Regions from separate parts of the Streptomyces sp. PH9007 genome, predicted to be linked through region 2. Evidence: riboswitches for the same ligand, from Rfam matches in the RefSeq annotation. Region 2 holds a riboswitch; the other holds the start of a gene.
The links. Region 2 has a riboswitch for glycine ahead of gcvP (aminomethyl-transferring glycine dehydrogenase). Riboswitches for the same ligand answer to the same signal wherever they lie in the genome.
Positions count from the first base shown of each region.

Region 1: another riboswitch for glycine. It lies ahead of gcvT (glycine cleavage system aminomethyltransferase GcvT); the one in region 2 lies ahead of gcvP (aminomethyl-transferring glycine dehydrogenase).

Region 1 covers NZ_CM187440.1:4,816,667-4,827,502, forward strand. The annotation lists gene ACTFAP_RS22325 (L-serine ammonia-lyase) at 1-679, opposite strand, end outside; gene glyA (serine hydroxymethyltransferase) at 750-2,021, opposite strand; gene gcvH (glycine cleavage system protein GcvH) at 2,036-2,416, opposite strand; gene gcvT (glycine cleavage system aminomethyltransferase GcvT) at 2,519-3,628, opposite strand; glycine riboswitch at 3,687-3,776, opposite strand; glycine riboswitch at 3,778-3,872, opposite strand; gene ACTFAP_RS22345 (enhanced serine sensitivity protein SseB) at 3,986-4,789, shown strand; gene ACTFAP_RS22350 (enhanced serine sensitivity protein SseB C-terminal domain-containing protein) at 4,786-5,505, shown strand; gene ACTFAP_RS22355 (GNAT family N-acetyltransferase) at 5,481-6,044, opposite strand; gene ACTFAP_RS22360 (Dps family protein) at 6,141-6,614, shown strand; gene kilB (plasmid transfer protein KilB) at 6,930-7,391, shown strand; gene ACTFAP_RS22370 (peptidoglycan recognition protein family protein) at 7,550-8,629, shown strand; gene ACTFAP_RS22375 (hypothetical protein) at 8,666-8,851, opposite strand; gene ACTFAP_RS22380 (SRPBCC domain-containing protein) at 8,894-9,511, opposite strand; gene ACTFAP_RS22385 (N-acetylmuramoyl-L-alanine amidase) at 9,574-10,230, opposite strand; gene ACTFAP_RS22390 (aminotransferase class V-fold PLP-dependent enzyme) at 10,320-10,836, shown strand, end outside.
Region 2 covers NZ_CM187440.1:357,270-368,105, forward strand. The annotation lists gene gcvP (aminomethyl-transferring glycine dehydrogenase) at 1-2,498, opposite strand, end outside; glycine riboswitch at 2,685-2,781, opposite strand; gene ACTFAP_RS01435 (PRC-barrel domain-containing protein) at 2,930-3,334, shown strand; gene ACTFAP_RS01440 (DNA polymerase IV) at 3,289-4,689, opposite strand; gene ACTFAP_RS01445 (MerR family transcriptional regulator) at 4,738-5,349, opposite strand; gene ACTFAP_RS01450 (bifunctional nuclease family protein) at 5,492-5,965, opposite strand; gene ACTFAP_RS01455 (FHA domain-containing protein) at 6,044-6,625, opposite strand; gene ACTFAP_RS01460 (DUF881 domain-containing protein) at 6,918-7,775, opposite strand; gene ACTFAP_RS01465 (small basic family protein) at 7,781-8,113, opposite strand; gene ACTFAP_RS01470 (DUF881 domain-containing protein) at 8,110-9,003, opposite strand; gene ACTFAP_RS01475 (mannose-1-phosphate guanyltransferase) at 9,104-10,836, opposite strand, start outside.

The DNA of each region.
Region 1 (10,836 bases), 4.5 Mb from region 2:
CGTCCATCACGCCCCAGATGCGCAGCAGTTCGGAGCGGATCTCCGCCTCACCGCGCCACGCCTTCTCGTTCTCCAGCATCAGCGCGGAGACCGACAGGCCGGTCTCCCGTGTCAGCCGCAGCAGTTCGTCGCCGGTGCGGAACGGGTGCCGCAGCACCGTGTCGTCCAGCCGGATCCGGTCCGCGCCCACCGCGTCCTCGTCCACGACGAAGCCGCCGCCCACCGAGTAGTACGTCTTCTCCAGTACCACGGCGCCGGCCGCGTCCAGCGCCGTCAGCCGCATGCCGTTGGCGTGGTAGGGCAGTGACGTGCGCCGGTGCAGCACCAGGTCGGTGTCCGGGTCGAAGACGATGGCGTGGCTGTCCCCTATGTCGGACCCCAGCAGCCGCAGCCGCCGCTCGGCGCGGATGTCCGCGACCCGCGCGTCGGCCCCCGCCACGTCGACGGTGTCGGGCGCGTACCCCTCCAGGCCCAGCAGCACCGCCTTCGGCGTGCCGTGTCCGTGCCCCGTGGCGCCCAGCGAGCCGAACAGCTCGGCGCGTACGGCGTGCGTGGGCGCCAGCGCGCCCTCCTTCTTCAGCCGGTGCGCGAACATCCGCGCCGCCCGCATCGGGCCGACCGTGTGCGAGCTGGAGGGGCCGATGCCGATGGAGAACAGATCGAAGGCGGACAGAGCCATGGGGTCCACTCCTTACAGGGGGACGGGGTGGTGGGACGCGTACCCGTGCGGGCCGCGTCCCACCACGGGCCTAGCGGCCGGGGTAGAGCGGGTGACGGTCGGCGAGCGCGGTGACCCGGGCCGCCAGCTTCGCGGCGGTGCCCTCGTCGTACCCGGGGAGCAGTGCCTGCGCGATGATGTCGGCGACCTCGCGGAAGTCCTCGGCGCCGAAGCCGCGGGTGGCCAGCGCCGGGGTGCCGATGCGCAGCCCGGAGGTCACCATCGGGGGACGCGGGTCGTTGGGGATCGCGTTGCGGTTGACGGTGATGCCGATGGAGTGCAGCCGGTCCTCGGCCTGCTGTCCGTCCAGCGCGGCGTCGCGCAGGTCGACCAGCACCAGGTGGACGTCGGTGCCGCCGGTCAGCACGGAGATGCCCGCGCCCGCCACGTCGGCCTTGACGAGCCGCTCGGCCAGCAGCCGGGCGCCCTCCACGGTACGGCGCTGCCGCTCGGCGAACTCCTCACCCGCGGCGATCTTGAACGCCACCGCCTTGGCGGCGATCACGTGCTCCAGCGGGCCGCCCTGCTGCCCGGGGAAGACCGCCGAGTTGATCTTCTTGGCGTGCTCCTTGCGGGAGAGGATCACTCCGCCGCGCGGGCCGCCGAGCGTCTTGTGCGTGGTGGTGGTCACCACGTCCGCGTGGGGGACGGGGCTGGGGTGCAGCCCGGCGGCCACCAGGCCGGCGAAGTGCGCCATGTCCACCATCAGCAGCGCGCCGACCTCGTCGGCGATGCGGCGGAAGGCGGCGAAGTCCAGCTGCCGGGGGTACGCGGACCAGCCGGCGATGATCAGCTGCGGCCGGTGTTCGGCGGCGAGCGCCGCGACCTCGTCCATGTCGACCAGGCCGGTGCCGGGGGCGACGTGGTAGGGCACGACGTTGTACAGCCGGCCGGAGAAGTTGATCTTCATCCCGTGGGTGAGATGCCCGCCGTGCGCCAGGTCCAGGCCCATGATGGTGTCGCCCGGCTTGATCAGCGCGGCCATCGCGGCGGCGTTCGCCGAGGCACCCGAGTGCGGCTGCACATTGGCCGCCTCCGCCCCGAACAGCGTCTTCACGCGGTCGCGGGCCAGGTTCTCGATGACATCGACGTGCTCACAGCCGCCGTAGTAGCGGCGCCCGGGGAGACCCTCGGCGTACTTGTTGGTGAGCACGGAACCCTGCGCCTCGAGCGCCGCCACCGGAGCGAAGTTCTCCGAGGCGATCATCTCCAGGGTGGACTGCTGGCGGCGCAGCTCCGCGTCGACGGCGGCGGCGACCTCCGGGTCCAGCTCGTGCAGGGACCGGTTCAGTACGGACGACATGACAGCGGCTCCCCTCAGCCCTGGGTGAAGGCGGCGTAGCCGTCGGCGTCCAGCAGGTCGCCGGGCAGCTCGCCGTCGATGCGGACCTTGAACAGCCAGCCACCCTCGAAGGGGGCGGAGTTCACCAGCGCCGGATCGTCGCTGACCGCGCCGTTGATCTCGGTGACCTCACCGGTGACCGGGGAGTAGAGGTCGCTGACCGACTTGGTGGACTCCAGTTCGCCGCAGCTCTCACCGGCGGTGACCGTGTCGCCCACCTCGGGGAGCTGGACGAAGACGACATCGCCCAGCGCGTCGGCGGCGTAGGCGGTGATGCCGACCGTGGCGACACCGTCCTCGACGGCCGACAGCCACTCGTGTTCCTTGCTGTAGCGCAGCTCGACAGGGTTGCTCATGGGATCGATTCTCCTCGATGGTGACAATGCGGGAGGAAAGCGGGGATGAGGGGGCGCGGGGCGTACGGGTGAGGGGGGCGGCGCCGGGGCGCGCCCCGGCCGTTACTTCTCGCGCCGGTAGAAGGGCAGCGCCACGACCGCGAACGGCTCCCGGGCGCCACGGATGTCCACCGCGACCTCCGTACCCGGCGCGGCGTGCGCGGCGTCCACGTACGCCATGGCGATCGGCGAACCCAGGGTGGGGGAGGGGGCGCCGGAGGTGACCTCGCCGATCACCGTGCCCGCCGCGTCCACCACCTGGTAGCCGGCCCGCGGCACCCGGCGGCCCGCGCCGGTCAGGCCCACCAGGCGGCGCGGCGGGTCGCTCTGCGCCCGCTCGGCCGCCGCCTCCAGCGGCGCCCGGCCCACGAAGTCGCCGTCCTTGTCGAACTTCACCACCCGGCCGAGCCCCGCGTCGAAGGGCGTGGTCGCGGCGGTCAGCTCATGCCCGTACAGCGGCATCCCGGCTTCCAGGCGCAGCGTGTCGCGGCAGGACAGGCCGCAGGGCACCAGGCCGTACGGGGCGCCCGCCTCCGTCAGGGCCCGCCACAGCGGCTCGGCGTCCCGCGGCGCGACGAACAGCTCGAAGCCATCCTCGCCGGTGTACCCGGTGCGGGCGATCAGCGCGGGCCGGCCCGCGACGGTGCCCGGCAGGCCCGCGTAGTACTTCAGGCCGGCCAGGTCGGCGTCGGTGAGCGAGCCCAGGATCGCGGGCGAGGCCGGGCCCTGCACGGCGATCAGCGCGTACGCGTCCCGGTCGTCGCGCACCTGCGCCTGGAAGCCCTCGCCGCGGGTGGTCAGCGCGTCCAGCACGATCTGCGCGTTGGCGGCGTTGGCGACCACCATGTAGTGCTCGTCCGCCAGCCGGTAGACGATCAGGTCGTCCAGGATGCCGCCCTCGGCGTCGCAGATCATCGTGTACCGGGCGCGGCCCACCGCCAGCGCCGACAGCTTGCCGACGAGCGCGTGGTCCAGCAGCCGCCCGGCCTGCGGCCCGGTGACCGCGATCTCCCCCATATGGGAGAGGTCGAACAGGCCCGCAGCGGTGCGCACCGCCTGGTGCTCGGCACGCTCACTGCCGTACCGCAGCGGCATCTGCCACCCGGCGAAGTCGGTCATGGTGGCGCCCAGCTCGCGGTGGAGGGCGTCGAGCGCGGTGATACGGGACGTCATGAGGTGGCTCCAGAGGGTACGGGCGGCGGGCGGTGCGCGGTCGCGCGGATACGGCTCGCCCTCCCCATCTGTCATCGGCACCTGAGAGGTTCGCCTTGCGGCTTGCACCGTGGGTGGGGCCCGTTCGGGGGCCCGCTTTTCAGATTCGCCTTCCGCGCGCGGTATCGGGGCCTGAGAGATTCAAGGGAGGACTTGCTCCTTCGGCGCCCCGGTCGTGGACCGGGAACTCTCCCGCGCGTGGTCGAACGGCCATTGTTCGATTGTCCTGCGGTTGTTGTGCGGCTCATCATCGCATGACGGCCCTCACTGAGCCATTAGGGTGCCCTACAGATCCGGATCAGATGGTGGTGGGACGAGATGAACGAGCGTTGGCAGGGCTCCGCGCCCGGACAGGACGGCGGCGTGGACATGGGAGCGGCCGGCGGGGGCGGCTGGCCCGGCAATGAGCTGGAGCACGCGCTGGCCGCCTCGGTCGGCGTGCCGGACGCCGCGCCCCGGCTGCTCCAGGTACTGGGCCGCAGCCCGGTGTGGGTGCCGCTGCCCGAAGGCGGCGGCCCGGACAGCCGCAGCCTGGACCTGCCGACGATCGAGCTGGACGGCGGGGTGTACGTCCCGGTCTTCAGCTCCGCGGAACAGTTCCGGCTCGTCGTCGGCACCCACATGTCCTTCACCGTCGCCCCGGTCAAGGAGTTCGCCCGCGGACTGCCGCCGCAGGCCGGCCTCGCCGTCAACCCCGGCGGCACCGTCGGCGTCCCGGTCCCGCCGGAAGGCGTGGCCCAGCTGTGCCGGGACACCCCGGGCGAGCGCGTGCCCGGGGCGCCCTCCGGCGCCCGGATGCGCCTGTTCGAGCCGGATTGGCAGCAGGAGCCCGTCGACTTCCTGGCGGCGGCGGCCGGCGAGCTGTCCGCGCTGCCGTACGTGCGCACCGCGCGGCGCGGCCTGGCCAGCGCGGAGGGCGGCGCCCCGGCGCTGTTCATCGGCCTGGAGCTGGACGAGCTGGCCGAGGAGTACCGGATCGGCAGCCACGACGCGCTGGGCCGCGCCCTGGCGCGCGGCGCGGTGCCCTGGCCGGTCCAGCTGGTGCTGCTGGACGCGGTGACCGACCCCGTCGTGGACTGGCTGCGCCACAGCGTGCAGCCGTTCTACCGGCGGGACGCATGACCGAAGCCCAGGGGGCGATCGAGGAACTGCTTCCCCGGGTGACGGCCGACCGCCCGGACATCTACGAGACGCTGCTGGGCGCGCTCGCGCGCGGCGAGGTGTGGATGCTGCTGTGGCACGGCAGGCCCGGCGACCCGGACGCCCAGTACGGCAGCGTCGAGGTCGCCGGCCACGGCTACGCGCCGGCCGTCACCTCGCCCGCCGAGCTGGCCGCCAGCGGCTGGCCCCGGGACCACGAGGTGATCGGCGGCCGGGACATCGCCGCCGCCCTGTACCCCGACCACTGGGGGCTGTGGCTCAACCCGCACACCCCCGGCGGCGGCCTCGGCATCCCCTGGGCCGATCTGCGCCGGATCGCCGGCGGCCTGGACCGGTTGCCGGCCGGCCCGCTGGTGATCACCGAGCCGACCGCGCCCGCGGAGCCCTTCTACCGGCGGCTCACCGACGAGGCACGCCGTACCCCCGTGCTGCGCAGCCTGCGGCGCGGCTGGGTGCGGCCCGCCGTGGGCGGCGCCTATCTGGTGATCGGCCTGGAGGTGGACGACCCGGGGGAGGCGGCGGCCGAGTCGGTGCGGCGGATGATGGCGCGGGCCGTCGAGGCCGTCCCGGACGGGCTCGCGGTGGCCACGGTGGCCATGGCCGACGCGTACGACCCGGTCGCCCTGTGGCTGCGCGCCAGGGCCCGCCCCTTCTACTCGGCGCCCACCGCCTCCTGAGCGGCGGGCACCGGCACGGTCGGGGCCGGCGCGCCGGAGTGCGCCGTGAGCGGCCGCTGCCAGTAGCTCACATCGCGCCAGGACCCCATCTTGTAGCCGTTCTCCCGGAACGTCCCCACCTGCCGGAACCCCAGCGACCGGTGCAGCCCCTCGCTGGCCGGGTTGGGCAGCGCGACCCCGGCGATCACCGAGTGGAACCCCTGCTCGGTGAGGAGCGCGAACAGCCGCTCGTACAGCGCCCGCCCCAGGCCCCGCCCGTGCTGCCCGGGCGCCAGGTGCACGGCGCACTCCACGGTCCAGGCGTAGGCGGCACGCGCCTTCCAGGGGAACGCGTAGCTGATTCCGGCGACCTCGCCGTCCACCTCGGCCACCAGCCAGGGGTGGGTACGGTGCCCCTGCTCCCACTGCTCCAGCCACTCGTGCGGCTGCTGCGGCTCGGTGCGGAAGTTGGCGGCGGTGGTCTCGATGTAGTGGTTGACCACGGCGCACACCGCGGGCAGATCCTCGGCGGTCGCGAAGCGGATTCCGGCGGCAGTCATGGCGTTCATGCTGCCATCACGGTTTGCGCTGCCGGGTCCGGGTAGCAGGGGTACCGTGAAAGGAAAGCCGCACATTCGGATGAAAGTGGACGATTCATGTATGCCGTGAAGAGCACACTGCCCGAGCCCGCGCTCAAGGTCGTCGCAGACGCCCTGCAGGGCGCGCTGGCGGACATCATCGATCTGTCCCTGGTGGCCAAACAGGTCCACTGGAACGTGATCGGACCTCGCTTCCGCACCGTGCACCTCCAGCTGGACGACGTCGTGGAGACCGCCCGCGCCCACTCCGACATCGTGGCCGAACGCGCTTCCGCCCTGGGCATCAGCCCCGACGGCCGCGCCGCCACCGTCGCGGGCAGCAGCGGGATCGCCACCGTCCCCGAGGGCTGGCTGCCGGACACCGAGGCGGTCGACATCCTGACCCAGGCGCTGGGCTCCTGCATCGTCCGCATGCGCGACCGCATGGTCGCGGTGGGCGAGGTCGACCGGGTCACCGAGGACAACCTGATCGCCCTGGTCAAGGAGCTGGAGAAGCACCACTGGATGTTCCAGGCCGAGAACGGCAGCTGACGCCGGAAGCCCGGCACCGCGCCGACCCGCACCGTCCCGGACGCGCCGTCCCACCGACGGGTATCCGCGCGGGCATCCGAGCGACCAGCGGCTCTGCCCCCTGTTCCGGCCGGAAGGAATCCGGAAGCGCGAGGCCCCCGACCCGTCACGGGTCGGGGGCCTCGCCGGGTGCGGGCCGCACGCGCCCGCCCGCTCACCGGGCGCCACGGGTAGGGGGCGAACGGCGCGAGGCGGTCCGGGCTACCGTGACGCGCGGGGCGGCCGCCGGGCCGCCGCGAGCGAGGGGGCGGGGGTATGTGGGCGAGCATCGTCGCCGTGGCGGGAACACTGGCGGGCGTGGGGCTGACCGGTTTCACCCAGCAGTGGATCGACCGGCGGGCCCGCCGGCGCGACCACGACCGGGAGGTACGCGCCCAGGTGGGCCGGCTGCTGAAGGCCGTCCTGCGCTACCGCGAGCTGTACTGGCTGTTCGTCCAGGACGTCCGCGACGGAAAGCGGGAGACGCGCGAGCACCGCGTGGCGCGCTACCGGGCCCGCTCGGAGGTCACCGAGGCACTGGACGAACTGGCGCTGACGACCGGTGACCGGACGCTGCTCGAGGCGGCCTCCACCGCGGCGTGGTATGCCATCACGCTGTCGGACATCACGCTCGGGCCGGTACGGCGGCGCCGGTTCACTCCCGAGGTGGAGGCCCGGCTGGCCGCCGGACGTGCCCGCACCCGGGACGCGCACAGCGCGCTGCGGGAGGCCGGCCACGCCTACCGGCCACGCCGGTAGCGGAACGGCCCCCCCGCACACGGGGCGGCGAACGGGCGGGAGTCCCAGGAGTGTTGAAAGGTGCGAGACCGCCGTGGGGGACTCTTGCGCCCCGGGGGCATGCGACGTACCACTGATGGGGAGGCTACTGCGTCGTCGTAAGCGAACGGGGGTCCTTCATGGCCACTCCACTGAGCGCTGACAAGGTGTTGTCCGCGCTGAAGGCCGAGGGCGTCAAGGTCGTCGAGTACAAGTCCTGGCGCACCCACAACCGCAACAGCGCCGGGGCATGGGGCCCGGTGCACGGTGTGATGGTCCATCACACCGTCACCTCCGGCACCAGTGCCTCGGTGGAGCTGTGCTACGCCGGCCGCTCCGATCTGCCGGGGCCGCTGTGCCACGGGGTGATCGACAAGGCGGGCACCGTCCACATGGTCGGGCACGGGCGCGCCAACCACGCGGGCAAGGGGGACGGCGCCGTGCTCAACGCCGTCATCGCCGAGAAGAAGCTGCCGCCCGACAACACGGCGGACACCGACGGCAACCCCCACTTCTACGGATTCGAGTGCGTCAACCTCGGTGACGGCAAGGACCCGTGGCCCGCCGAGCAGGTGGAGGCCATCGTGCGGGCCGCCGCCGCGCTGCTCCGCGCACACGGCTGGGGCAAGTCCGGCGACACCTCGGTGATCGGCCATCTCGAATGGCAGCCCGGAAAGATAGACCCCCGCGGGCCGGGCGTGTCCATGAGCGACATCCGCAAGCGGGTCGCCGCCCGGCTCAAGCAGTCGGCCGGATGGAGCCCCAGCAGCCCCGAGGAGGACGATATGCCCAAGCGGTCGTTATACGAGACGAACTCCTACACCCGGACCGTGCAGCCCGACACCTGGACCACCCTCAACTTCAACCGGTACTACGACGGCAAGAAGTGGGTGGACAAGGATCCCGAGCCCTCCGTGCTGCTCGGCCCCTGCTACTACACCGCCTCGGTCGCCGTGAAGGTCACCGGGCTGGCCACCGGCCAGGAGTTCAAGGTGCGGGTGGCCCGCTACCGGCAGGAGAACGGGAAGTACGTACGGGCCTCGGCGATGCCCACCGACTCACCGGTGAACGACCAGGGCAAGGGCCACTTCGTCTACACCTGGACCGGCCACGTGCCCGCCGCCGACAAGGGCAGACTGCGGGTGGAGGTCCAGCACCACGGCTCCGAACCGGTCACCGTGGAGTGGGCGCGCGCCGAATCGCTGTACTGGCCGGCCTGACCGGCGCCGCGCGCGACCCACCGGGGCGGGGCGGGCTCAGGCCGCCGCGCGTATCGCGGCCAGCCACATGCGGCGCAGCCGCGCCAGCTCGGCGGCCTCCCGCTCCCCCCACGGCCGGTTGCCGTGTGCGCGGACATAGCGGCGGATGGCCTCATTCGCCGCCGCCGCGTCATCGGCACCGGTGGTGGCGGTGGTCGGGGCGTCATCGCAGGTCACGATCATGCCCTCCAGAGTAGAGGGCGACACTGACAGCGCCGACCGGGTTTACGGCCGCTCGCGTGCTTCCTCCGCGGCGAGCTGCGCCCACAGGTCACCGCTGCGGACCGCGAAATTCTGCACTTCCGGTGCTTCTTCCCAGGTCGCCGGGTCGGTGATGGGGTCGCCGCCGAGAAATCGGGCCAGCGAGATCAGCGCGAGTTCCCATCCGGTGCCCAGCCCGAAGAGACCAGTCTCATAGTCGTTGAGCACCGGATCGAGCCGCCGGCCGTCCATGTCGATGAGATCGGGGATCGGCGCCTGCTCCAGTTCCAGGGCCGTCTCACCCCGCGACACATCGGCCAGCCGCAGCATCAGCTCGCTGCTGGGGCCGGTGCCGAAGTTCCAGGTCACCGCCAGCAGGTTGGGGGCCTCGCAGCGCAGGATCTCCCCGCTGGCGTTGCCCTCGATACGGAAAGCGCCGCCCAGTTCCAGCTCACCGCTGACCGGCAGGAACCACTGGGACAGCCGCCCCGGGTCCGTCACCGCGTCCCAGACGTCCACCACCCAGGCCGGGAAGTGGCGGCGGATCAAGATGGTGCGGGCCTCGCCCTCGGGTACGGGGCGCCGCCCCACCTCCCGGTAGGTGTCGTCGATCCAGCTGGTGAACTCGGTCTTCTCGGTCATGGTGGGGCTCTCCCCTGTCACGGCAGGACCTTGCTGGAACGATCCTCACCCGCCGCGCCCGCTCACGCCTGCTGAACCAGCTCCATATAGCGGTCCCAGTCCCAGTGCGGCCCCGGGCACACCCGTATGACGTCGGGCACCTCGTTGTGCCCCACGATGTGCTCACGGTCCACTGGAATGCCGTAACGCCGGCAGATCCCGGCCACCAGCCGGGCCGACGACTCGTACATGGCGTCCGTCAGATACGCCGGATCCTCCGCCCAGCCCTCGTGCTCGATGCCGATGCTGCGCTCGTTGAACCCGCGGTGCCCCGCGTGGAAGGCGACGTCCAGCTCCCTGGCCAGCTGCGCCACATGGCCGTCCTCCGAACGCACCACGTAGTGCGTGGACGCGCCGTGCCCGGGGTCCTGGAAGACCTGGAGCGTGATGTCGTACGTGGCTTCCGGCATATGGATGACGACCCGGTCGATGCCGTAGTCGCGCGGCCGGCTCGCCCGCCGGTAGTTCGCCCGCGCCGCCGGCACCCACTCGGCGCCCACGTGGTCCACCTCACCCGGCGTACGCGGCTCCTCCATCCCCGGCAGCCGCCACCACCAGCGTTCGAGCGTGTCCCGGGCGGCCAGCGCGCCCACCCCGACGGCGGCGGCACCACCGCCCAGGACCAGGGCGCGCCGCCCGAGCCCCCGCCGTCGCTGATCCGGCCCCGCGTGCTCACCCATGTTCATCCTCCGAGGGGAAAGAACGCCACTGTCCGGCATCCGGTTCCATCGGCCGCCCCGTGGGGGCGGCTCGTAGAATCGGCCCCACCATGCCCTACTTCGACCATGCCGCCACCACGCCGATGCTCCCCGAGGCCATCGCCGCGATGACCGCACAGCTGGCTGTCACCGGGAACGCCTCCGCCCTGCACGCCGCCGGACGGCGGGCACGGCGCGCGGTGGAGGAGGGCCGGGAGGAGCTGGCCGCGGCGCTCGGCGCCCGGCCCAGCGAGGTGGTCTTCACCTCGGGCGGCACCGAGGCCGACAACCTCGCCGTCAAGGGACTGTACTGGGCCCGCCGGGACGCGGACCCGCGCCGGGTACGGGTGCTGGCCAGCCCGGTGGAGCACCACGCGGTGCTGGACGTGGTCCAGTGGCTGGCCGACCACGAGGGCGCCTTGGTGGAGTGGCTGCCGGTGGACGCGGTGGGCCGGGTGCACCCCGGCGCGCTGCGCGAGGCCATCGCCCGGGACCCGCGGGATGTGGCGCTGATCACGGTGATGTGGGCCAACAACGAGATCGGCACCGTCTTCCCGGTGGCCGAACTCGCCGCGGTCGCCGCCGAGT
Region 2 (10,836 bases):
ACACCGGTGGCCTTGGTGAGCGGCCGGACGTCGATGATGCACTCGTGCGCCACCAGCCCGCCCGGCCCGGTGTAGAGCACCGGGTAGTGCGGCTCCAGGCGCTTGGCGATGTAGTTGGCGCCCAGGACCGCCGTCTGGGTCGCCTCGCGCAGCCCCTCCGGGCCCATGAGCCGCAGATAGGCCCAGGAGATCGGCAGAATGCCGGCCGATCCCCACGGCGCCGCGGAGACCGGGCCCACCGGGCCGTTCTCGGGCCCTGCGGTGGGCTGGAGCGGATGCCCTGGCAGGTACGGGGCGAGGTGCTCGCGCACCGCCACCGGGCCGACCCCGGGGCCACCGCCGCCGTGCGGGATGCAGAAGGTCTTGTGCAGGTTCAGGTGCGAGACGTCCGCCCCGAACCGTCCCGGACGGGCCAGCCCCACCAGCGCGTTGAGGTTGGCGCCGTCCACGTACACCTGGCCGCCCGCGTCGTGCACCGCCGCGCAGATCTCCTGGATGCCCTCCTCGAACACCCCGTGCGTGGAGGGGTAGGTGACCATCAGGACCGCCAGCTCGTCCCGGTGCCGCTCGATCTTGGCGCGCAGATCCTCGACGTTCACATCGCCGTTCTCGCCGGTGGCCACCACGACCACCTTCATCCCGGCCATCACGGCGCTGGCGGCGTTGGTGCCGTGCGCCGAGGAGGGGATCAGGCACACGGTGCGCCGCGGGTCACCGTTCGCCCGGTGGTAGGCGCGCACCGCGAGCAGCCCGGCCAGCTCACCCTGCGAACCGGCGTTGGGCTGCAGCGAGACCTTGTCGTAGCCGGTGATCTCGGCGAGCCCGTCCTCCAGTTCGCGGATCAGGGTGCGGTAGCCCTCGGCCTGCTCGATCGGCGCGAACGGGTGCAGCGCGGCGAACTGCGGCCAGGTGACCGGCTCCATCTCGACGGTGGCGTTGAGCTTCATGGTGCACGAGCCCAGCGGGATCATGCCGCGGTCCAGCGCGTAGTCCCGGTCGGCCAGGCGCCGCAGATAGCGCAGCATCGCGGTCTCGGAACGGTGCTGGTGGAACACCGGGTGGGTGAGGTACTCGTCGGTCCGCAGCAGCGCGCCGGGCAGCGCGTCCGGCGTCGCGGCGTCCAGGGCGTCGATGTCGGTATGCGCGGCGTCCACGCCGAAGGCGGTCCACACGGTGGACAGTTCGGCGCGGGTGGTGGTCTCGTCGCAGGCGATGCCGACCAGGTCGGGCCCGTCCTGGCGCAGATTGACGCCGGCCTCGCGGGCGGCGGCCACGACCTGCTCCGCGCGGCCCGGCACCCGGGCGGTGACGGTGTCGAAGAACGCCCCGTGCACCACCTCGACGCCGCCCGCGCGCAGCCCGGCGGCCAGCAGCGCGGCGTAGCGGTGGGTGCGGCGCGCGATGTCCGCCAGCCCCTGCGGGCCGTGGTACACGGCGTACATGCCGGCCATCACGGCCAGGAGCACCTGCGCCGTACAGATGTTGCTGGTGGCCTTCTCCCGGCGGATGTGCTGCTCGCGGGTCTGCAGCGCCAGCCGGTAGGCGCGCTTGCCGTCCGCGTCCCGGGAGACGCCCACCAGGCGTCCCGGCAGGCTGCGGGCGTACGCCTCGCGGACCGCCATGTAGCCGGCGTGCGGGCCGCCGAAGCCCATCGGCACGCCGAACCGCTGGCTGGTGCCCACCGCGATGTCCGCGCCCAGCTCGCCCGGCGAGGCGAGCAGGGTGAGGGCGAGCAGATCCGCGGCGACGGTGACGACCGCCCCCAGTTCGTGGGCGCGCTCGATGACCGGGCGCGGGTCGCGCACCGCGCCGCCGGTCCCCGGGTACTGGAGCAGGACGCCGAAGATCCCGCGCTCGGCGGCCTCCTGCGGGATGCCGTCGGTCAGGTCGGTGACCACCACCTCGACCCCGGTGGGCTCGGCGCGGGTGCGCAGCACGGCGACGGTCTGCGGCAGGGTGTCGGCGTCGACCAGGAAGACGCCCTGCTTGACCTTGCCCACCCGCCGCGACAGCGCCATGGCCTCGGCGGCGGCGGTGCCCTCGTCCAGCAGCGAGGCGCCGGCGGTGGGCAGCCCGGTGAGCTCGGAGACCACGGTCTGGAAGTTCAGCAGGGCCTCCAGGCGGCCCTGGGAGATCTCCGGCTGGTAGGGCGTGTACGCCGTGTACCAGGCGGGGTTCTCCATGACGTTGCGCAGGATGACCGGCGGGGTGAACGTGCCGTAGTAGCCCAGGCCGATCATGGGTGTCAGGACCTGGTTGCGGTCGGCCAGCGCGCGCAGTTCGGCCAGCACGGCGGCCTCCGAACGGGCCTGCGGCAGCCGCAGCGGGCCGGAACCGGCGATGGAGGTGGGCACGGCGGCCGAGGTCAGCTCGTCGAGGGAGCCGAAGCCGACCTGCGCGAGCATCTTCGCCCGGTCGGCCGCGTCGGGGCCGATGTGGCGGGCCGCGAACGGCGAGCCGTGCTCCAGTGCGCTGAGCGGGAGTGGGCGTTCGGACATCTGGGGGCCTCCTGGTCGCTGGGACCCGCAACCACCGGGCGGTGCCTGCTGCGGCCTCCCCCTCTGTCATGTCGACCTGAGAGCTTCACCGCGCCGCCGCCCCGTCGGGCGATGGCACGGCTTTCACCGTCGGTGAGGGCGGGGCCGGGACGGATGTCCGGCCGCCACCCTGCTTTCCAGAGTGGTTTCGCCCGTGCGGTACGGGGGCCTGAGAGATTCCGGGGAGGATTTGCTCCTTCGGCGCCGCCGGCACAGGGCCGGTGGACTCTCCCGCACGAGGTCGTCAACCGTTTTCGAGCCTACCAGCGGCCTTCGGGCTGCGAACATGGAGAGGGAGCCCCGCTCCCGGTGCCGGTGGACTCGACTGGCCGACTCCGGGTATGTGCCGTTACGTGAAGGCGAAGGGGCGTGCGGCCCGGCAGTGATGAACCGTGGGAGGAACCGTGCAGACCGATATCGATCCCCGCAGCCTGATCGGGCGCAAGGCGTTCGACCGGAACGGAGCAAAGATCGGCACGGTGGACGAGGTCTATCTGGATGACGCGACCGGTGCACCCGAATGGGCGGCTGTGCGCACCGGACTCTTCAGCCGGGACGCGTTCGTGCCCCTGGAGCCCAGCGAGCTGGTCGAGGAGTCCCTGCGGGTGCCCTTCGACCGGGCCCTGATCAAGGACGCGCCGGACTTCGGGGTGGGGCGGCATCTCTCCCCCGAGCAGGAGTTGCAGCTGTACCACCACTACGGTCTCGATGTGCCGATGGCCGCGCCCGAGGACGAGGCCACACCGCCCGATCAGGACTTCGGCCGGCTGGCCTCGCCGCCGGACGAGGAGCGCTGAGGGCCCCCGGTCAGCGGCAGTGGGCCGGAGCGGCTCAGCCCGGGATCGTCCACCGCGAAGGTACGCACCCGGCCCGGCGCGGACCACGGCGTCTCGAACCGCACGGTGACCCGCCCGACGCCGCTGCCCTGCACCCAGCCGGGGCCGTGCCCGGTGTGCTCCACGTCCAGGCCGGGAAGCCACCGGCGGTCGGGGGCCGGCTCGGCCTCCGGGGCGGGTCCGGCGGGCCCCGCCGCCCGCTCGGGCGCGCTGTCGGCGCCGTCCTCCTCGCCCTCGACCGTGGCGCCCGCCTGGGCGAACAGATCCTCCTGGGTGAAATCCGCCAGTCCGGTGACGCCCACCCCCAGCAGCCGGACGCCGTTGGTGGTGTCCACCCCCTCCAGCAGCCGCGCGGCCAGCTCCCGCACCACCACCGGGTCGTCGGTGGGCCCGCGCAGCGTGTCCGAGCGGGTCAGGGTGGAGAAGTCGTGGCTGCGCACCTTCAGCACCACGGTGCGCCCGGAGCGGCCGTGCTCGCGCAGCCGCCGTACGCACCGCTCGGCCAGCCGGTCCACCTCGTGGCGCACCCGGGCCCGGTCGGTGAGGTCCACGTCGAAGGTGTCCTCCACCGAGACCGATTTGGCGTCGCGCTCGGCGACCACCGGGCGGTCGTCGATCCCCAGGGCCATCGCGTGCACCCCGCCGCCGTGCGCGGTGCCCAGCAGGCGCAGCAGCTCCGTCTCACCGGCCCGCACCACGTCGCCCACGGTGCTGATCCCGGCCCGGCGCAGGACCCCGTCGGTGGCCGGGCCGACCCCGGGCAGGGTACGGACCGGCAGCGGGGCCAGCAGGTCCCGCTCGGCGCCGGGCACGATCAGCTCCAGCCCGTCCGGCTTGGCCCGCTCCGAGGCGATCTTGGCGAGCATCTTGGAACCGGCCAGGCCCACCGAGCCGCTCACCGTGGTCGCCGCCCGGATCCGGGCGCGCAGTGCGTGCCCCACCGCCTCGGCCTCGGCGGCGGTGTGCGCCGTGCCGCCCGCCAGCAGATCGACGAACGCCTCGTCCAGGCTCAGCGGCTCCACCAGCGGGGACAGTTCCCGCAGCAGTCCCATCACGATCTCGCTGACCGAGCGGTAGACGTCGAAGCGCGGGTACAGATAGGCGGCGTTCGGGCAGCGCCGTCTGGCCTGGCCCATCGGCATGGCCGAGTGCACCCCGAACCGCCTGGCCTCGTAGGAGGCGGTGGCCACCACGCCGCGCGGACCGAGCCCGCCGACGATCACCGGCTTGCCCCGCAGCGACGGCTTGGCCGCCTGCTCCACCGAGGCGTAGAAGGCGTCCATGTCGAGGTGCAGGATCGTCGGCTGGCCTCTCACCCTCCCGATGGTGCCCCACGGGTCTGACAATCCCGGGGAACGGCGGGATCAGCGGGCTCCGCGCTGTCGGCGTCTGGCCAGTTCGTCGGAGGGGTGGCCGGCGCCGCCGACGGCTTCCCCGGTGTCCACCCGCTCGGCCTGGAGCCGGGCGAGGGCCGCCTCCACATCGCCCCACACCGCGCCGACCGCGATCCCGAAGACGCCCCGGCCGCCGCGCAGCAGCTCGGCCAGCTCCTCGGGGGATTCGCAGCGGTAGACGGTGGCCCCGTCGCTCATCAGGGTCAGCCCGGCCAGCTCCGCCAGATCGGCGGAGCGCAGGGCGCGCACCGCCGTACGGATGCTCTGCAGGGAGACCCCGGCGTCCAGCAGCCGCTTGACGATCTTGAGCACCAGGATGTCCTGGAAGCTGTACAGCCGCTGGGTGCCCGAACCGTGCGCCGGGCGGATGCTGGGCTGCACCAGCTGGGTGCGGGCCCAGTAGTCGAGCTGGCGGTAGGTGATCCCGGCGGCGGCGCAGGCACTGGGGCCCCGGTAGCCCAGGCGCTCGCGCCCCGTGCCCTGCCCCTGGGGGGTGGCCGGCGCCCGCAGGGGTTGCCGCGGCGGCACGCCCGGCAGCGAGGAGATCCCGCCCACCGCCGTACCCTCGCCGTTACCTGTCACGCCGGCCTCCGTTCCGCACGCCCCGACCGTGCCCTCGCCACTCACCGCGTGTGACGATGAGCACGCGCACAGCGCTCCTCCCAAGACATGCCCCACAGACGCTAAGCATGCACACTCAGCGCGTCAACGATCGCCACACCGGCTACTGATTGCTGGAGCCGAAGTCCTCGGGAGAGATCTGGTCCAGGAACTCCCGGAACCGTTCCACCTCGTCCTCCTGCTCGTCGGGGATGATGATCCCCGCGTCGTCCAGCACCCCGTCACTGCTGTAGATGGGGGTACCCACACGCAGCGCGAGCGCTATGGCGTCGGAGGGCCGGGCGCTGACCTCGACACCGCTGGCGAACACGAGCTCGGCGTAGAAGACACCGTCGCGCAGATCGGTGATCCGCACGGCGGTGAGTTCCTGCCCGATCGCCTCGAGCACGTTCTTCAGCAGGTCGTGCGTCAGCGGCCGGGCAGGGGCCAGCCCCTGCTGGGCGAAGGCGATCGCGGTGGCCTCCCCGGGGCCGATCCAGATGGGGAGGTAGCGATCGCCGTCCACTTCACGGAGGAGCACGATGGGCTGGTTGTTGGGCAATTCGACCCTGACACCCACGACGTCGAGCTGGTTCACACATCAACCCTAGGTCGTGACCGGGGCATTTGGATAGTCGAGAACCGCCGCGCGGCGCCGTACGCTCTCCGTGAGCCGTCACCCACCGTACTGGCCGGTGAAGAAGACCAGCCGGTATTTACCGATCTGCACCTCGTCACCGTGCGCGAGCACCGCCGAGTCGATGGGCTCCCGGTTGACATAGGTGCCATTGAGGCTGCCCACGTCGAAACACGAGAAACCGCCTTCCGGACGGCGGCGGAACTCCACATGGCGGCGGGAGACCGTCACGTCGTCCAGGAAGATGTCGCTCTGCGGGTGGCGGCCCGCGGTGGTGAGGTCACCGTCCAGCAGGAAGCGGCTGCCGGAGTTCGGCCCGCGCCGCACCACCAGCAGGGCGGAGCCCGGCGGCAGCGCGTCCACGGCGGCCTGGGCCTCCGGGGAGAGCGCGGGCATCACCGCGTGCTGACCGGTGATCTCGGAGTCGTACGCCTCCAGACCGGAGATCGAGATGGTGGAGGTCGTCTCCGAGGAGCCCTCCACGCCCGGCCGCAGCGGGTTGCCGCACTGCGAGCAGTAGCGGCTCGACGGGGCGTTGCGCGAGCCGCAGCGCCCGCAGGGCGTGCCGCCGGCCTGCGCCGCAGGAGCCTGGGAGCCTATGCCGCCGGCCTGGCCGTCCACCTCGTCACGGAACAGCGGGCGCCCCGCCTCCGTCGCGGGCGCCCCCGCAGGCTGCTCGCCACGGCGGGCATGAGGCCGTGCGGCACTGTGCGAGCCACCCTGACGCCTGCCGAACAACCTAGCGAAAAAACTCACCAGCGATCCCCTCGCACCTAGCCCCGACCCGTCGGTGGACGGGCGGTCCATTGTCTCTCATCCGCCGCGCCGGACACTCTGCCAACGTACGCGGCCCGTATTCAGTTTCCCTTACCGAGAGCCACCACATCGGGCAGCCCCCGGCGATGGCTCCCCGTCACGACGACGACTGAGCGTAGTCAGGCCGGTCCGCCGATCGCAAGGCGTCCACGAGGACGGTGTCCGGCCGCTCCACCGTGACCCCGGCCTGCTCCTTCTCCAGGGACTGCACGACGCCCCCGGGGATGTTCAGCGCCGGTTCCAGGTCCTGCGGCCGTCCGATGGCGTCGATCACGTACGGGGCGTTCACCGCCCGGCCGTCGATGCGCACCTGGCCGTTCTCGTCCGTGAAGAAGGTACCGGCCACCACCCGTACGTCGTTGATCTGGATCGCCTCGGCGCCGGCCGCCCGCAGCTCCTGCACGGCGTCCAGCAGCATGTCGGCGCGCACCCCGCCGGCCGGGTCGGTGACCCGCAGCTCGATGCCGGGGCCCTCGGCGGCCACCGTACCGGCCAGGATGCCCAGCTGCCGCTCGCGCTCGGCGGTCTGCCGGCGGGCCTCCTCGGCCTGGTCGGAGCTGGTCTCCAGGTCGGTGCGCTGCTCCTCCAGGGCGTTGCGCTCGTCCTCCAGACGGCCGCTGCGGTCCTCCAGATCGCTGAGGATGCGCACCAGGTCCTCGGGGCGGGCGCCGCGCAGCGCGCTGTCCTCGGCGCTGGCGGCCCGTACCTGGATGGCCAGGCCGAGGCCCAGCACGAACAGCAGCGCGGCCACGATCAGCTGGCTGCGGGTGACGCGGGGCGGCCACAGGCCGGCCCACAGCACGTCCCGGCCGGTCGGGCGCGCGGGCGGGGCGGGCGGGGCGGCCTCGCGCTCCGCGTCCGGTGCCGGCGCGCGCGGCGCCTCGGGCGCTCCCTGCCGCGCGTCCCCGGACTCCGGCGCCGGCCGGCGGTCGCGGTCCTGCTCGGGGTCGCTCATGGCACTCACGCCCGGAAGAGGTGTCGGCGGATGGACGCGGCGTTGGAGAAGATCCGGATGCCCAGAACCACGACCACGCCGGTGGACAGCTGGGCCCCCACGCCGAGCTTGTCGCCGAGGAAGACGATCAGCGCGGCCACCACGACGTTGGACAGGAAGGAGACGACGAAGACCTTGTCGTCGAACATCCCGTCCAGCATGGCGCGCAGCCCGCCGAAGACCGCGTCGAGCGCCGCGACGACGGCGATCGGCAGATATGGCTCAAGTCCCATGGGCACCACGGGCCGGGTGAGGATTCCGGCCACGACGCCCAGCACGAGCCCCAGTACGGCGATCACTGTGTGTTTCCTTCTCCCGTGTCCGCGGGTCGCGCCGTCCGGACCGTGAGGCTGGTGGCGGCGGGTATGCGGATCTCTTGCTGGTCGGAGGTGGCGGCCCGGATGCCGTAGTTGTCGCGCAACACGTTGAGGTACTGGCCGTCCACCGTGGAATCGAAGCGGGTGCGCAGGTCCTGCGGGTCACCGATGGCCTGGACGGTGTACGGGGGGACCAGCGGACGGTTGTCGACGAGGATGGCGTCGCCCGCCGCGCGGATGGCCGACAGGGCGGTGAGCCGCTGTCCGTTGACGGCGATGGCCTCGGCGCCCGAGGTCCACAGTCCGTTGACCACCCGCTGGAGGTCGCGGTCACGGACCCGGCCGGTATCGAAACCGGAGCCCTCCCTGGCGTCCCCGCCGCCCTCGGCGATGCCCTTGGCGTCGTTGATGACGAGTTCGAGCCCGGGCCCCTGGACGGCGCCGGCGCCGGCGAGCAGCGCGGTCAGCTCACCGGGGTCCCCGCCGCTGTCGCTGAGCAGGTCGCGCTGTCGGGCGGCGACCTCGGTGCGCAGGGCGTCCACCTCCTGCTGGAGCGCGTCCATCGCCTCGGTGCCGGACTCGACCCGCTCCAGGAGTTCCTGGCGCTCCCGGGCGACGGTGGGTGCCGCCTCCCGGGCCTGGGCGGCGCCCAGGGTGACCACCAGGCCGGCCAGGACGAGCCCGGTGGCCAGCCAGAGCTTGGCGCGCAGGGTGCGCGGCAGCCCGGACCGGCCCTCGCTGTGCCTGCGTGCCGCCGCCTGGGCGTACCCCTCGTCGAGGGTGTGGTTCATGACGGTGGTCAGCAGCGACATGGAGGCGTCGGGGCGCGCCGGCGGGCGTGGCCCGTTGGGCTGCGATGACATGGCGCACATGGTCGCACGCCACCCCGGGGGAGTTCGAAACGGGCCCCTGGGGAGGCGTGCGGTCCGGCCGCCGGGCGGTGCCGGTGGCCGGTGGGTTCAGCCGGGTCGGTCAGTGGTCGGCGCCCTCGACCACCGCCGACCAGTGCTCCAGGAGTTCCTGCGCGGTGGCGTCGTCGGGACCCTCGGCCCACAGGTGGGTGAGGGCCTCGGCCGGGTCGGGCAGCACCAGCACCCAGCGGCCGTCGGCCTCCACCACCCGTACCCCGTCGGTGGTGTCGATGGAGCGGTCGCCTGCCGCCTCCACGACGCGCCGCATGACCAGGCCCTTGACGGCCCAGGGGGTGGCGACGGAGCGGCGCAGGACGTGCGCCCGGGGGATGCGGGCGTCGATCTGGCTGAGGGAGAGCTGGGTGCGGGCCACCAGACCGGTGAGCCGGGCGAAGGCGGCGGTGGCGTCGAAGACGCTGGAGAACTCGGGGACGATGAAACCGCCCTGGCCGTCCCCGCCGAAGACGGCGTCCTTGCCGGCGGCGCGGGTGAGGTCGTCGGGCGAGGTGGTGGTCCACTCCACCTGGGTGCCGTGGTAGGCGGCGACCTGTTCGGCGATGCGGGTGGTGGTGACGGGCAGCGCGACCCGGCCGCTGCGGCGTTCGGCGGCCACCAGGTCGAGCATCACCAGCAGGGCGCGCTGGTCCTCGATGATGCGGCCGCGTTCGTCGACCAGGGCGAGCCGTTCACCGACCGGGTCGAAGCGGACGCCGAAGGCGGCGCGGGAGGAGGAGACCATCTCCCCCAGGCGTACGAGGCCGGCCCGGCGGGTCTCGGCGGTCTCGGTGGGACGGGCCTCGTCCTGGCCGGGGTTGATGACCAGCGAGTCGACGCCGAGCCGGCCGAGCAGGCTGGGCAGCACGAGCCCGGCGCTGCCGTTGGCCGCGTCGACGACGATCTTGAGCCCGGACTCGGGGACGCCGGTGGTGTCGACGGCCCGGATGACGGCGCCGGTGTAGGCGTCGAAGACGCTGGCGGGGAAGCGCAGGTCGCCGATCTCCCCGGGGAAGGCGCGGCGGTACTCCTGGCGGGCGTACACGCGGTCGAGCTTGCGCTGTCCCGCCTGGGAGAGGTCGGCTCCGCGTTCGTCGAAGAACATGATGTCGACGGAGTCGGGCACGCCCGGGGTGGTACGGATCATGACCCCGCCCGCGCTCCCGCGGGCGGTCTGCTGGCGGGCGACGGGCAGTGGGACGTTCTCCAGGTCGCGGACGTCGATGGCGCTGGCCTGGAGGGCGGAGATGACGGCGCGTTTGAGGGCGCGGGCGCCCCGGGAGTGGTCGCGCGCCGTGGTGACGGTGGAGCCCTTCTTGAGGGTGGTGGCGTAGGCGCTGGCGAGCCGGACGGCGAGCTCCGGGGTGATCTCCACGTTGAGAATGCCGGAGACGCCGCGGGCGCCGAAGAGGTGGGCCTGGCCGCGGGATTCCCAGATGACCGAGGTGTTGACGAACGCGCCCGCCTCGATCGTCTTGAACGGGTAGACGCGGACGTTGCCCTGGACGATGGATTCCTCGCCGACCAGACACTCGTCGCCGATGACGGCGCCGTCCTCGATCCGGGCGGCGCGCATGATGTCGGTGTTCTTGCCGATGACGCAGCCGCGCAGATTGGTCTGCGGGCCGAGATAGACGTTGTCGTGGACCACGGCCTTGTGCAGGAAGGCGTCGGCCTTGACGACGACGTTCGAGCCGATGACGGTGTGCTCGCGCACCTCGGCGCCGGCCTCGATCTTGGCGTAGTCGCCGATGTAGAGCGGGCCGCGCAGTTTGGCGTCGGGGTGCACCTCGGCGCCCT